One region of the Streptomyces sp. NPDC102451 genome, then DNA from elsewhere that is predicted to be linked to it. Evidence: riboswitches for the same ligand, from Rfam matches in the RefSeq annotation. Region 1 holds a riboswitch; each other region holds the start of a gene.

Region 1 (3,504 bases):
GGCGCCGAGGGCGACCTCGTGCGCGTCCACCCCGGGGAGGAGTGGCTGTACGTCCTCGACGGCAGGCTCCGGGTCGTGCTCGGCGAGAGCGTGCACGACCTCGACCCGGGGGACAGTGCGCACTTCGACTCGCTCACCCCGCACCGGATCGCCGCGCTCGGCACCGGCGGGGCGCGCCTGCTCTTCGTCCACACGCTGCTGCAGAGCCCGGCCGCCGAGCTGTGCCTGGGCAGCGGCATGCACCGGCTCTGATCCCGCACGCCCCCCCCACGCACACCCTTCGCCCCTGCCCCCCGGTCCGAGCGGCCGGAAGAGAGGACTGTCATGTCCGATTCGGAGCACTACGACCCGCTCACCCCGCGCAGGCCGAAGAGTGCGGACACACAGGAGCGGCGGATGCCCCGCGGCGTCGTGATCCGGCTCTTCGCCTACCTGGTGGCCGGACACGTCGTCGCGGGCTTCCTCTACCTCCTCTTCACCGTGGCCGGCAAAGGCTGACCGACGGCGTCACGCGCCTTCGACGAGGCGCTCACGCAGCTTCGCGCGGGTCTCGTGGCTGATCTTCAGCCCTTCCAGGAAATAGCGGTCCGCGCTGCCCCAGATCTCGTCGATGGTGTCGAGCGCCGCGGTGAGGTACTCGGCGCGGGCACCGAAGAGCGGATTGAGCAGTTCCATCACCTCGTCGGACATTCCCACCGGCGAGGTGTCGCTGCGCCGCACCTTGTAGCGGCGGTGCGCGTCGTTCGACTTGAGGTAGTCGGCCTCGATGGCCTCCTTCTCGACACCGACCGCGAGCAGCGAGACCGCGACCGAAAGGCCGGCCCGGTCCTTGCCCGCCGCACAGTGCATCAGCGCCGGCACGCTGTCCTCGGCCAGCGCGTGCAGTACGCGGCTGTGTTCGGCGGTGCGGTCCTTGATGATCGAACGGTACGAGGCGACCATCCTCGCCGTTCCCTTGCCGTCGGCCAGGATCGAGCGCAACTGCTGGATGTTCCCGTCGCGCACCAGCCGCCAGAACTCCGCGCCGTCCGCCGGGTCGGAGAGAGGAATGCTGACATTCCGGACGCCGGGCAGCTCCACGTCGAGACCGTCGAGCTTGTGGTCGGCCGCATTGCGGAAGTCGAAGATCGTGTGCAGGCCGAGTCCGGAGAGGAAGGCTGCGTCGGACTCGGTGGCGTGGGCGAGGTGACCGCTGCGGTAGAGGCGCCCGTACCGCACGGTGCGGCCGTCGGCGGTCGGAAGCCCGCCGACGTCACGGAAGTTGCGGACACCGGACAGGTCGACGTCCGTCGGCTCGGGGCCGGCCGGCGGGACCTCTGGCAGCTGCGTCACAAGGGCTCCTGGGGGTGTCGGGCGTCGGCGCCGCTCGCCGACGGGGCACGCCCGCGACGATACGACATAGCTGCATCGCGCAGCCGTCCCGGTCGCCGTGGCCCCGGTCTCCCTCATGGGGCGAAGGTCGCGCCATGTCCGTATTGGTGCATTTAGCAGAACACGCCCCGCTTGTACGGGAGATGGTGTGAGTGAGGTGAGCGGGATCATATCCGTGACGGTGTGTGGCGAGGATGCCGAGGGGTATTCCTGACGCCGCGCGGAAAGCCAAGATCGGTAATCCACGGAGTGTGACGGTAATTCCGCACCGGAATTGAAGCGTGGATTCCGCTTCACAATCCGTGGCTTGTTCGCGGCGTCCCGGCTCGCTTACGGTCACGGTCAATCCGGACGGAACGCCTAATCCTGCCGCCGCCCGGAATCCGCAACGACTCACGTGTGGCAGGAGCGGGGGAACCAGGTAGGCCGCCGGCCGGAGGGATCCGGTACGGCTAGGGGTCAAGTCGCGCACAGTGCGGCCGGGCATCTCCAGTCCGAACCCGACAGCTCACCTCGCAGGCGCCGGAGAGGAAAAGCCCCATGCCCGCAAAAGGCAAGCACCGTCGTACGAAGACCGGCCCGATCTCCCGAGGCGTCCTTGCCGCGGGGACCGGCGGCGCCGTACTCGCCCTCCCGCTGATCGGCGCCACCGGCGCCAACGCGGCCGAGCAGGCCGCACCGGCCTCCACGTCCGCCGCCGCGCACGGCGCCCCCGCCTCCGCGGCGAAGAGTGCCCCGAAGACCTACTCCGTGGTCTCCGGCGACTACCTGGTGAAGATAGCGGCCGACCAGAAGGTCAAGGGCGGCTGGCAGAAGCTGTACCAGGACAACCGTGACGTCGTCGGCGAGAACCCGAGCCTGATCCGGCCGGGCCTGAAGCTGACCATCGGCGCCAAGGCATCCGGCTCCGCCGACGCCACGCCCTCCAAGTCGGCCCCGTCGGCCGCGAAGAAGGCCGCTCCGGCCGAGAAGACGGCTGCTCCCGTCAAGGAGGCGGCTGCTCCGGCCGAGGAGACCGCCGACTCCGGCGCCTCCGAGAGCAACACCTCGGGCTGGACCACCCCGGTCGAGAACCCCAACGTCACCACCCAGTACCGCGCCTCGGGCGCCAGCTGGTCCAGCGGCTACCACACCGGCTCCGACTTCCAGGCGGCCTCAGGCACCAGCGTCCGGTCCATCGGCGAGGGCACCGTGGTCTCCGCCGGCTGGAGCGGCTCGTACGGCAACGAGGTCGTCATCCAGCACAGCGACGGCATGTACTCCCAGTACGCGCACCTGTCCTCGCTCGAGGTCTCGGCCGGCCAGACCGTCACCGGCGGCCAGCAGATCGGCCTCTCCGGCACCACCGGCAACTCCACCGGCCCGCACCTCCACTTCGAGGTCCGGACCGGCCCGAGCTACGGCTCGGACGTCGACCCGATCGCCTACCTGCGTTCGCACGGCGTCTCCATCTGAGACACACCACCCGAGGGTCCCATCTCGGACTGAAGGAGAGGGGCGGTGCGCAGCGGCGCACCGCCCCTCTCCTTATTCCGGCTTTACCAAAAACTGACCGGGTGGTCTTTCTCACCACCCGTCAACCCCTTATTACGGTCGCGTAGGTCACAATCGAAGGTGCAAGATAAGCCCTTGTGGCAGACGATTCGAGAAACAAAACACGAGGCATCATCGGGTCGTACGCAGCGATTGGCGACAGCTTCACCGAGGGCGTCGGAGACCCCGGCCCCGGAGGCACGCTCGTCGGCTGGGCCGACCGGTTCGCGGTCCTCCTGGCGGACCAGCTCCCGGTCCCTGATGCGGTGGTCGCCCCCGCGGACGACATGCACGGGAACTTCCGGTACGCCAATCTCGCCGTACGCGGACGCCTCCTCGACCAGATAGTCGAGGAACAGGTCCCCCGCGCCAAGGAGCTGGCACCTGATCTGGTGAGCTTCTGCGCGGGCGGCAACGACATCCTCCGTCCCGGTTCCGACCCGGACGACGTGGCCGAACGCTTCGAGCGTGCGGTCGCCGACCTGACCCAGGCGGTCGGCACCGTCATGGTCACCACCGGCTTCGACACGCGTGGCATCCCCGTGCTCAAGCATCTGCGGGGCAAGATCGCCATGTACACCGCGCATGTCCGGTCCATCG
Region 2 (3,504 bases), on a different contig from region 1:
TCGCCGCCGAGCTGGAGCGGTGCGGTGCCACGCTGGGCGCCCACGCGGACCACCCCGGTGTCCGCGTCTCCCTGGAGGTCCCGGCCTCCCGGCTGGCCAAGGCCCTCGGCCTGGTCGCCGAGGCGCTGCGGGCCCCGGCCTTCTCGGAGAGCGAGATCGAGCGTCTGGTGGGCAACCGCCTCGACGAGATCCCCCACGAGCAGGCCAACCCCGCCATGCGGGCCGCCAAGCAGCTCTCCAAGGAGCTCTTCCCCGCCACCGCACGGATGTCGCGCCCGCGCAGGGGCACCGAGGAGACCGTCGGGCGGATCGACGCCGCCGCCGTACGCGCCTTCTACGACGCCCATGTCCGCCCGTCCACGGCGACCGCGGTCGTCGTCGGGGACCTCACCGGGGTGGACCTGGACGCGCTGCTCTCCGACACCGTCGGGGACTGGTCGGGCAACGCGGGCCAGGCCCGGCCCGTCCCCCCGATCACCGCGGACGACTCCGGTCGTGTGGTCATCGTGAACCGTCCCGGCGCCGTGCAGACGCAGCTGCTGATCGGCCGGATCGGCGCGGACCGGCACGACAGCGTGTGGCCCGCCCAGGTCCTCGGCACCTACTGCCTGGGAGGCACCCTCACCTCCCGGCTGGACCGCGTGCTGCGCGAGGAGAAGGGCTACACCTACGGCGTCCGGGCCTTCGGACAGGTGCTGCGCTCGACGGCGCCCGGCTCCTCCGCGGGGGCGACCGGCGCTGCGATGCTCGCCATCAGCGGTTCCGTGGACACGGAGTCGACCGGCCCCGCGCTCGACGACCTCTGGAAGGTCCTGCGCACCCTGGCGGCCGAGGGGCTCACCGACGCCGAGCGCGAGACCGCCGTGCAGAACCTCGTGGGCGTGGCCCCGCTGAAGTACGAGACGGCGGCCTCCGTCGCGGGCACCCTGGCCGACCAGGTGGAGCAGCACCTGCCGGACGACTACCAGGCCGAGCTGTACGCGCGCCTGGCCGCGACCGGCACGGTCGAGGCGACCGCCGCCGTGGTCAACGCGTTCCCGGTCGACCGGCTGGTCACCGTGCTGGTCGGGGACGCCGCGCAGATCAAGGAGCCCGTGGAGGCACTCGGCATCGGCGAGGTGTCGGTCGTCAACGGCTGACGGAACGGGACATGACGGACCCCGGCGGGGGCACTCCCGCCGGGGTTCTGTCATTTGTCCGTTTTGAAAAGAAGGTTGGCATTCGTCCTGTGGGATGGGTGACAAAAGGTCCTTTCCGTTTGGCGGGGCCGAGGGGCGCGCTCTAGCGTCGGCTCGGCTGTCCGCCGGACGAATGCCGCATCCGCGGCGCCGGACAGTCATCGCCGAGTCCCCGTCAGGCGCGAGCCTGGGGAGCCGGGGACCCATGAAGTCCCTGGGGTGAATCGGATCCCTGCACCTCGTCGAGGGCCCAGTGATCCGTAGGAGACCTTCCTGCTCCGAACCCTCCCCCAAGGCCTAAAGGGCCAGGGGGCGCCCCCTGCTAACCCGGTAGGCGAGAAGGAAGGAAAGGACCAGCCCCTCCATGGCGTTCATCCGTGCCACCGGGAAGCACCGTGCCCCGAGCCGCCTGACGCGCAGGAGCGCCAAGGTCGCCGGCGTCGCCACCCTGGCCGCCACCGGCGTCATCGGTGCCACTGCCTCCCCGGCCCTCGCCGCGGATTCCGAGGCCGTCACCGCCACCGGACTGACCCAGACCGTCGCCCTCGACACCACCCTCGCCGCCCAGATCGAGGCCCAGGCGAAGGCACAGAAGCACCAGGCCGACGTCGCCGCGAAGGCCGCGGCCAAGGCGAAGGCGAAGGCCGAGGCCAAGCGCAAGGCGGAGGCCCGTGCCAAGGAGACCCGCGAGGAGAAGGCGCGCGCCGCCCGCGCCGCCGAGCGCGCCCGGCTGAACTCCTTCCACCTCCCGGTCGCCGGCTCCCACGTGACCACCGGCTACAAGTCCGGCGGCGCGCTCTGGTCCTCCGGCAGCCACTCCGGCGTGGACTTCCAGGCGGCGTCCGGCACCTCCGTCGTCGCGGTCGGCGCCGGCACGGTCGTCGAGGCCGGCTGGGGCGGCGCGTACGGCAACAACATCGTGCTCCGGATGAAGGACGGCACGTACACCCAGTACGGCCATCTCTCCTCGATCGGCGTCTCCGTCGGCCAGAGCGTCGGCTCGGGCGAGCGGATAGGCCTCTCCGGCTCGACCGGCAACTCCACCGGTCCGCACCTGCACTTCGAGGCCCGGACCACCCCCGAGTACGGCTCGGACATGGACCCCGTCGCCTACCTCCGCGCCCACGGCGTCCAGGTCTGACCCCACGCCGCACCACAGCGCTCCGACGAAGGCCCCGGCACCCGCCGGGGCCTTCGCCGCGTTCGGGGGCGGACGCGCGACGAAGCCCCCGCGGAAGTGCTCCCTGGCCAAAAGATATCCATGGATTCCACCCCGCCATCGGAAATTCCGGCCGGTTGCAATAGAGTCACAGAACAGGCGTCGATCGGCCGCGTTTCGCGGGGATTAAGGCGGAGGTTCGGACATGCGCATTCCCGCGCATTCGGTATGCACGGCAATCCGTGACGACATCGTCTCCGGTGTCTTCGAACGCGGCAGCCGCCTCACCGAGGAGGTGCTCGCGCGTCGCTACGGCGTCTCCCGCGTCCCCGTGCGCGAGGCGCTGCGCACCCTGGAGTCCGAGGGGTTCGTCGTCACGCGCCGGCACGCCGGCGCCTGTGTCGCCGAGCCCACGGAGCAGGAGGCCGCCGACCTCCTGGAGATCCGCATGCTCCTGGAGCCCCTCGGGGCGGCCCGCGCGGCCCAGCGGCGCACCGAGGCGCACCTCAAGGTGCTCCGCGGCCTGGTCAGGCTGGGTCAGGAGCGTGTGCGCCGGGGCGAGGGGGAGGATCTGCGCTCCCTGGGCGGCTGGTTCCACGAGACGCTGGCGCAGGCCTCCGGCAGCCCCGCGCTGATCGCGCTGCTGACCCAGCTCCGGCACAAGATCGCCTGGATGTACGCCGTCGAGCAGCCCGCCCGTCCCGCGGACTCCTGGGCCGAGCACGGCGCTCTCGTCGACGCCGTGGCGCGCCGCGACCCGGAGCGGGCCAGGGCGCTCGCCACCCAGCACGCCGAGCGGGCCACCGCGGCGCACCGGCTGCGACGCCCTCCCGTCCACACGCCGGGCGCGGCCCGGGTGAGGACTTCGCAACACCCCGTAAACACCGCGGGTGTCCGTCATTAACAATTGCGCCGTATACAAAGAGGGCCGTTATCGCAGGGCTTTATTTCTGCTGCCCTGAATCGGATTTTCCGGGGCTCCGGCCGCCCCGTACGGGAAACGGAAAAAGCCGCGGCTCCCGGTGGGGATGCCGCGGCTTTTCCGCAGAAAGAAATCCGGTTCGAAGTGGCCGGAATCAGACGGTCTCCGGGAGCTCCTCGAGCCCCTCGGTGACCAGCTTCGCCAGACGGTCCAGGGCGGCCTCGGCGTTGTCCGCCTCGGACGCG
Region 3 (3,504 bases), on a different contig from region 1:
GAATGCGAGAGCGGCGGCATGTGGAGTGCCGACCTCGGCAACGGCTACTACGGCGGTCTGCAGTTCTCGCAGGACACATGGTCGGCGTACGGCGGCACGGCGTTCGCGCCCCGGGCCGACCTCGCCAGCCGCTCGCAGCAGATCTCGGTCGCGGAGAAGGTCCTGGACGACAAGGGACCGCAGGCGTGGCCGAGCTGCGCGGTGATCTCCGGTCTCGCCCTGGACGGGACGCTGCCGGGTATCGACCCGGGCGGCGAGCCCTCCGCGGAGCCCTCGGACACCGCGACGCCGTCCGAGACCCCCTCCGCCGAGCCCTCGGACACCGCGACCCCGTCCGGGACCCCCTCGTCCGAAGCGCCGGACCCGTCGGACGCCTCCGACGGCACGGCGGACAAGGGGGACGAGGACGGCGCGTCGCCGTCGGCCACCCCGTCCCCCGAGGCCTCCGGGAAGTCCGGCGCCTCGAAGGGCGACGGCGGGACGGCCGGCAAGCACCGCGGCACGCCCGCCCCCGAGGCGGGCGAGGGATCGGGCCCGGACGACGGGCGCGAGTCCGGCCGGCACGCCTCGCGCGGTGAATCCGAGGCGCGTCAGGGTGCGGAGGGGACGTACACCGTCCGCGAGGGCGACAACCTCTGGGCGATCGCCGACGCGCAGGATCTCCGCGGCGGCTGGCCCGCGCTCTACGAGGCCAACAAGGACGAGCTGGGCTCCGACCCGGACCTGATCCTTCCCGGCCAGAGCCTGGACCTCCTCGGCCTCGGGTCCGACGCGCAGGACGCGCCGTCGGAGACCGCCGCCGCCAACTGATCAAAAGCAGGAAAACACCCCGAAATCAGGGGTAGTTCAGAGGCCTATGTCCACTTATGCGTAAGTGAGACATGGGTCTCTTTGCTTGAACTGTTGCGGCCGGTCCGTCCGATCCGTCCATATTGGCTCCGACCTGCGTAAACGGATGTTCACCTTGGATCGGTTCGGGCTGATTGGTCGTTATGTCCATCTTTGAATGTGGGGGTTGCGTGTGTTTACGGTCGGAGCCGCTCGCACCGCGGGCACCTTCGACCGTCACGCCGAATCCTGCCGTCGGCCGAAGGGGACCGACGCGTAAAGCGCCGTAGGCAGGAGCGGGGGACCCAGGTAAGCGCCGGACCCGGCCGTCGGAAGACGGGCGGAGGTACGGCTAGGGGTGAAGTCGTCCGCGAGTGGGGGCGACCGGGCAACTCACAGGCCCGAACCCGACAGCTCACCTCGTAGGCGTCGGTGAGGAGAACCATGCTGCTTTCCAGCAAGGGCAAGCACCGTCGCCCGTCCAAGGCCGTCCGTGTCGCGACCCTGGCCGGTGTCACCGGTGCCGCCGTCGCCGTACCGCTGATGGGCGCGACCGGCGCCTCCGCCGCCTCCGTCGAGACCTGGGACGCCGTCGCCCAGTGCGAGTCCGGTGGCAACTGGTCCATCAACACCGGCAACGGTTACTACGGCGGCCTGCAGTTCTCGCAGTCCAGCTGGGCCGCCGCCGGCGGTACGCAGTACGCCGCGCGTGCCGACCTGGCCTCCAAGGACCAGCAGATAGCCGCCGCCGAGAAGCTCCTCGACCTGCAGGGCCCGGGTGCCTGGGCCTGCGCCGGGGCCGGCGGCCTGACGAACGACGGTGTGGACCCGGGTGTCGACACCGGCTCCTCGAAGAACGGCGACACGGCCCCGCAGGCCGCGCCGGAGCGCAAGGCCGAGCAGCCCACCACGCGCAGCGAGAAGCGCACGGCCGCCGAGAAGACCGTCACCACCCCGACCGGCGAGAAGGTCGAGAAGGGCGACGGCGAGTACAAGGTCAAGGCCGGCGACACCCTCAGTAAGATCGCCGACGCGAAGAAGGTCAAGGGCGGCTGGGCGAAGCTGTTCAAGCTGAACGACGACATCGTCGACGACGCCGACCTGATCTTCCCGGGTCAGCAGCTCCACCTGAAGTAGCCGGAAACGGCCCGGGGTCTTCCTCCTGCCCCGGAGACCCGGCCCGGCGCGCAGACCCCCCGCGCGCCGGGCCGGGGTCGTGTCCGGACCCCTGCGGCCGTCGCGCTCGGGGGCGGGGCGCGGGCCCGCCGTGGAGGTGAGTGTTCAACAGTTGTGGTTACCCGTCAGTAAATTTCTGGAGCTTTGCCCGGAATGCAGGTCCTTGGGTCCTTTTTCGTCCCAGGGGACGGGCGGACGGCCGACGGAGCGTGCCGAGCCGGTTAGGCTCGTGGCGCAAGGCCACAGTGACCCTGCACAACCAGTGTCAGATCCCAGAAGGAGATGCCTCGTGCCGTCCATCGACGTCGTCGTAGCCAGGGAAATCCTCGACTCCCGGGGCAACCCCACGGTCGAGGTCGAGGTTGGCCTCGACGACGGCAGCACGGGACGTGCTGCTGTTCCGTCCGGCGCCTCCACCGGTGCGTTCGAGGCCATTGAGCTTCGCGACGGGGACCCCAACCGTTACCAGGGCAAGGGCGTCGAGAAGGCCGTCCTCGCCGTGATCGAGCAGATCGGCCCGGAGCTCGTCGGTTACGACGCCACCGAGCAGCGCCTCATCGACCAGGCGATGTTCGACCTGGACGCCACCGAGAACAAGGGCTCCCTCGGCGCCAACGCCATCCTCGGCGTCTCGCTGGCCGTGGCGCACGCCGCGTCCGAGGCGTCCGACCTCCCGCTGTTCCGCTACCTCGGCGGCCCGAACGCGCACCTGCTGCCCGTTCCGATGATGAACATCCTGAACGGCGGCTCGCACGCCGACTCCAACGTGGACATCCAGGAGTTCATGATCGCGCCGATCGGCGCCGAGTCCTTCTCCGAGGCCCTTCGCTGGGGCGCGGAGATCTACCACACGCTGAAGAAGGTCCTGAAGACCAAGGGCCTGTCCACCGGCCTCGGTGACGAGGGCGGCTTCGCCCCCAACCTGGAGTCCAACCGCGCCGCCCTCGACCTCATCCTGGAGGCCGTCAAGGAGGCCGGTTACGTCCCGGGCCGCGACATCGCGCTCGCGCTCGACGTCGCCGCGTCCGAGTTCTACAAGGACGGCGTCTACGAGTTCGAGGGCAAGTCCCGCTCGGCCGCCGAGATGACCGAGTACTACGAGGAGCTCGTCTCCGCGTACCCGCTGGTCTCCATCGAGGACCCGCTGTACGAGGACGACTGGGCGGGCTGGAAGGTCATCACCGACAAGCTCGGCTCCAAGGTGCAGATCGTCGGTGACGACCTGTTCGTCACCAACCCGGAGCGCCTCGCCCGTGGCATCGAGGAGGGCTCGGCCAACGCCCTGCTCGTCAAGGTGAACCAGATCGGTTCGCTGACCGAGACCCTGGACGCCGTCGAGCTGGCCCAGCGCAACGGCTTCAAGTGCATGATGTCCCACCGCTCCGGTGAGACCGAGGACGTCACCATCGCCGACCTCGCCGTCGCGGTGAACTGCGGCCAGATCAAGACCGGCGCCCCGGCCCGCTCGGACCGCGTCGCCAAGTACAACCAGCTGCTGCG
Region 4 (3,504 bases), on a different contig from region 1:
GATCCGCTCGAACCTCTTCTGGGCCTTCGCCTACAACGTGGCGGCCCTCCCGCTCGCCGCGGCAGGCCTGCTCAACCCCATGATCGCGGGAGCGGCGATGGCCTTCTCGTCGGTCTTCGTCGTCGGCAACAGCCTCCGTCTGCGCGGTTTCCGGGCCGTCGAGTGAGCCTGCGCGCCTGCCGGGGAGCCCGGGTTCCCCGGCAGGGCGAGGGCTCCGGTGAGCGGGTAGGTTCGGTGGCGTGGCCACTCTGCTGATCGTGCATCACACGCCCTCGCCCAACTGCCAGGCGCTGTTCGAAGCGGTGCTCTCCGGCGCGACGACGGAGGACATCGAAGGCGTACGGGTCGTGCGGCGGGCAGCCCTCTCCGCCACGGCGTCCGACGTACTGGCGGCCGACGGCTATCTGCTCGGCACACCGGCGAACCTCGGATACATGTCCGGCGCCCTGAAGCACTTCTTCGACCAGGTCTACTACCCGTGCCTGGACGGGACGAAGGGCCGGCCCTTCGGCTACTACGTGCACGGCGGCAACGACGTCACCGGCGCCGTACGGGGCATCGAGACGATCACGACGGGCCTCGGATGGCGCCGTGCGGCCGACGCCGTGACCGTCACCGGTGAGCCGGGCAAGGCGGATACCGAGGCGTGCTGGGAGCTGGGGGCGACCCTCGCCGCCGGACTGATGGAGTGACGACCCGCCAGGCAGCCGGAACGAGGCGCGCCCGGCAGCCCCGGCACCGCCCGCACGGCAGCCCCGGCACGGCGCGCCCGGATGCCCGGCGGTGGGTGCCGCGTCAGGCGCGGTCGATGTGCACGCTGGTCGACTTCACGCGGGCCGTGGCCTGCATGCCGACCTCCAGCCCCAGCTCCTCCACGGCTTCCCGGGTCAGGAGCGAGACGAGGCGGTGCGGGCCGGCCTGGATGTCGACCTGGGCCGCTACGTCACCGAGCTTCACCGCGGTGACGATGCCCGGGAAGGCGTTGCGCGCCGAGGTGTAGGAGACCTCCTCGTCGCCGGGCCCGCTCTGGCCCACCTCGATCGAGAACGCCGCCAGATCGCGGCCGTCGATGAGGCGGCGTCCGCCCTCGTCGCGATGGGTCGCGACCCGGCCGGCGTCCGCCCAGCGCCGGGCGGTGTCAGGGCTGACTCCGAGGAGGCGCGCGGCCTGCCCGATGGTGTAGGTCTGCATGCGTCCCATGCTAGAGGCTGCTCTTGCATATGCAAGGTTTACTCGCAGAATTCCTCGCATGTGCGAACCCCTGGAGGGGTGGCGGCGTTCCACTCCGGGATGAGGCCGATCCCCGGCCGGACGCGGAACGCACGGCGGCCGCCCTGGTCGCCGCCGTGCGGGGCGGCGACCGTCCTGATGTCCTCCTGGTCCGCTCAGCGCGGCCTCCAGGTGAGCTTGCCGCCTCCCACCCATCGGATGACGGCCGGGTCGTCGAGGTCGTGGACCCGAATGCCGGCCGCCGCGGCGGCGATCAGGACGTCCGTCATGTCGGTCGCGCCTCCGATCACCGCTCCGTCGATCTCCACGATGCGGAAGGGCGGGTCCCCGGGCTGAACGGGCAGGACGGTGATCCGGGGGGCCGAGGCGTGAGGGCTTTCAGTCATGGGCGGATCGGTTCCACGCGGATGCCCTCGGTATGCCAGGCGGCATGATCTGTGAGTCGTATGCCCGGTTTGCGGTGCTTTTATTAAATTAATCCCGTAATCCATAAAAGGCCATTTCATGTGACCTGGGGCCTTCGCTCGGGAGCAAATCGCCCGAATCGGACTCCGTGACCAGCGTCACCTTATGCGCCCCAGACGCGGGGGTGCGGCAGTCGGTTCCCTTCTGTGCCAAGAGGAGTGGCGGGCGCGATGTGGGGTGGATTACATGAATTCCAAAGAATTGATCTTGCGAATGAATTGTGATCAACGAACCAGGCTTGTTCCTTTCCCTATTTCTCGCCTACGGTCACCATCACTCCGGGCGGAACGCCGAATCCTGCCGCCGTCCGGTGACCTCACCGACCAGTTCTCGTACGGCAGGAGCGGGGGACCCAAGTAAGCGCCGATCCGGTTTCCGGAGCGGCTCGGGGTGAAGTCGCATTCGCATGCGGCCGGGCATCTCCAGCCCGAACCCGACAGCTCACTTCGCAGGCGACGGAGAGGAATTCAGCATGCCCGAGAATGGTAAGCACCGTCGTTTCAGGACCAGTTCGCTGACCCGCGGCATCATCGCCGTGAGCACGGGCGGAGCCGCCCTGGCCCTCCCCGTGATCGGCGCCACCAGTGCCTTCGCCGCCCCGGCCCAGCCGGTCGCCGTCGAAAAGGCCGCAACGTCGACTGCCGTGCCCGGCAAGGGAATTGCCGCGCAGAAGTCGAAGTCCGCCACGTATTCCGTGGTCGTGGGTGACACCCTCGCGAAGATCGCGCGGGAGCATTCCGTGAGCGGTGGCTGGAAGGCGCTGTACGAGGGCAACGAGAAGGTCGTCGGTGGAAACCCCGACCTGATTCACCCCGGTCTCAAGCTGACCCTTGGCGGCAAGGCCGAGAACAAGTCCGCGGACAAGGCCGAATCCAAGGCCTCCTCCGACCGTGCCGAGCAGAGCGCCGACCGCGCCGACCGCTCGGAGCGCACGAGCACCACCGTCGCCGCTGAGGGTGCGCCCGCCGCCGAAGCCGCTCCCGCGGCCGAGCCGGTCTCGTACACGAACGACCTCGACGGCTGGATCAAGGAGTCGCTCGCCGTCATGGCCGAGCACGGCATCCCCGGCAGCTACGAGGGCATCCACCGCAACATCATCCGCGAGTCCGCGGGTGACCCGCAGGCCATCAACAACTGGGACATCAACGCGATCAACGGCGTCCCGTCGAAGGGCCTCCTGCAGGTCATCGACCCGACCTTCCAGGCCTACCACGTGCCCGGTACGTCGATGGACAGCTACGACCCGGTCGCCAACATCACGGCCGCGTGCAACTACGCCGCGGACAAGTACGGCTCCATCGACAATGTCTTCGGCGCCTACTGAGTCCTGCCGAGGCGGGACCACTGACACACGGGTGTGTGTGACAGAGGGACAGAAGTGACGGGTGGTGCGGGTTCGGCGGAACCCGCACCACCCGTCGTCCGTTTTCCGGAGCCACCCGTGTCCTGGGTCCCCATGTCCGGAGCCACCCGTGTCCGGAGGCCCCGGACCGCGCTGTCACGGCCGCCGACAGGCGGGGCGGAGACCGGTTGACTGGTCTCGTACAGGTTCGTCGTCCATACTGCCCGCCGTGGAGCAGCGCATAGATTCGAACACCAAGCCCGAGTTCGCCGCGGGGACAGACCCGGCGTACATCCCCGGCCTGACGGCCCCTGCCCCCGCGCGGACGGAGGCGGAGGAGGCGGCGCCCCAGGGGTCCCTGGAGCCACAGGAGCCCGAGGTGGCCGATGCGGTCCCGGAGGCCGACGTCACGGACGCGCCCGCCGAGGAGGCGGCCGAGGGGCCCGTGGACGGTTCCACGGCGGCCG

The links. A riboswitch is a leader RNA that binds a small molecule or an ion and turns the genes downstream of it on or off. The one in region 1 is predicted to bind cyclic di-AMP.
Region 2: linked by a shared signal. The riboswitch ahead of ACIRD8_RS29980 (M23 family metallopeptidase) and the one ahead of ACIRD8_RS26665 (peptidoglycan DD-metalloendopeptidase family protein) in region 1 are both predicted to bind cyclic di-AMP.
Region 3: linked by a shared signal. The riboswitch ahead of ACIRD8_RS27225 (transglycosylase family protein) and the one ahead of ACIRD8_RS26665 (peptidoglycan DD-metalloendopeptidase family protein) in region 1 are both predicted to bind cyclic di-AMP.
Region 4: linked by a shared signal. The riboswitch ahead of ACIRD8_RS28925 (transglycosylase SLT domain-containing protein) and the one ahead of ACIRD8_RS26665 (peptidoglycan DD-metalloendopeptidase family protein) in region 1 are both predicted to bind cyclic di-AMP.

Annotation. Positions count from the first base shown of each region.
Region 1 covers NZ_JBIWKD010000013.1:214,148-217,651, reverse strand. The annotation lists gene ACIRD8_RS26680 (helix-turn-helix domain-containing protein) at 1-252, shown strand, start outside; gene ACIRD8_RS26675 (DUF6126 family protein) at 325-498, shown strand; gene ACIRD8_RS26670 (tyrosine-protein phosphatase) at 508-1,332, opposite strand; cyclic di-AMP (ydaO/yuaA leader) riboswitch at 1,735-1,906, shown strand; gene ACIRD8_RS26665 (peptidoglycan DD-metalloendopeptidase family protein) at 1,912-2,826, shown strand; gene ACIRD8_RS26660 (SGNH/GDSL hydrolase family protein) at 3,003-3,504, shown strand, end outside.
Region 2 covers NZ_JBIWKD010000017.1:122,647-126,150, forward strand. The annotation lists gene ACIRD8_RS29975 (M16 family metallopeptidase) at 1-1,139, shown strand, start outside; cyclic di-AMP (ydaO/yuaA leader) riboswitch at 1,331-1,530, shown strand; gene ACIRD8_RS29980 (M23 family metallopeptidase) at 1,543-2,319, shown strand; gene ACIRD8_RS29985 (GntR family transcriptional regulator) at 2,543-3,241, shown strand; gene ACIRD8_RS29990 (HPr family phosphocarrier protein) at 3,414-3,504, opposite strand, start outside.
Region 3 covers NZ_JBIWKD010000014.1:114,643-118,146, reverse strand. The annotation lists gene ACIRD8_RS27230 (transglycosylase family protein) at 1-810, shown strand, start outside; cyclic di-AMP (ydaO/yuaA leader) riboswitch at 1,101-1,272, shown strand; gene ACIRD8_RS27225 (transglycosylase family protein) at 1,273-1,965, shown strand; gene eno (phosphopyruvate hydratase) at 2,294-3,504, shown strand, end outside.
Region 4 covers NZ_JBIWKD010000016.1:68,851-72,354, forward strand. The annotation lists gene ACIRD8_RS28905 (heavy metal translocating P-type ATPase) at 1-166, shown strand, start outside; gene ACIRD8_RS28910 (flavodoxin family protein) at 240-692, shown strand; gene ACIRD8_RS28915 (molybdopterin-binding protein) at 796-1,191, opposite strand; gene ACIRD8_RS28920 (hypothetical protein) at 1,386-1,616, opposite strand; cyclic di-AMP (ydaO/yuaA leader) riboswitch at 1,974-2,163, shown strand; gene ACIRD8_RS28925 (transglycosylase SLT domain-containing protein) at 2,168-3,019, shown strand; gene ACIRD8_RS28930 (hypothetical protein) at 3,267-3,504, shown strand, end outside.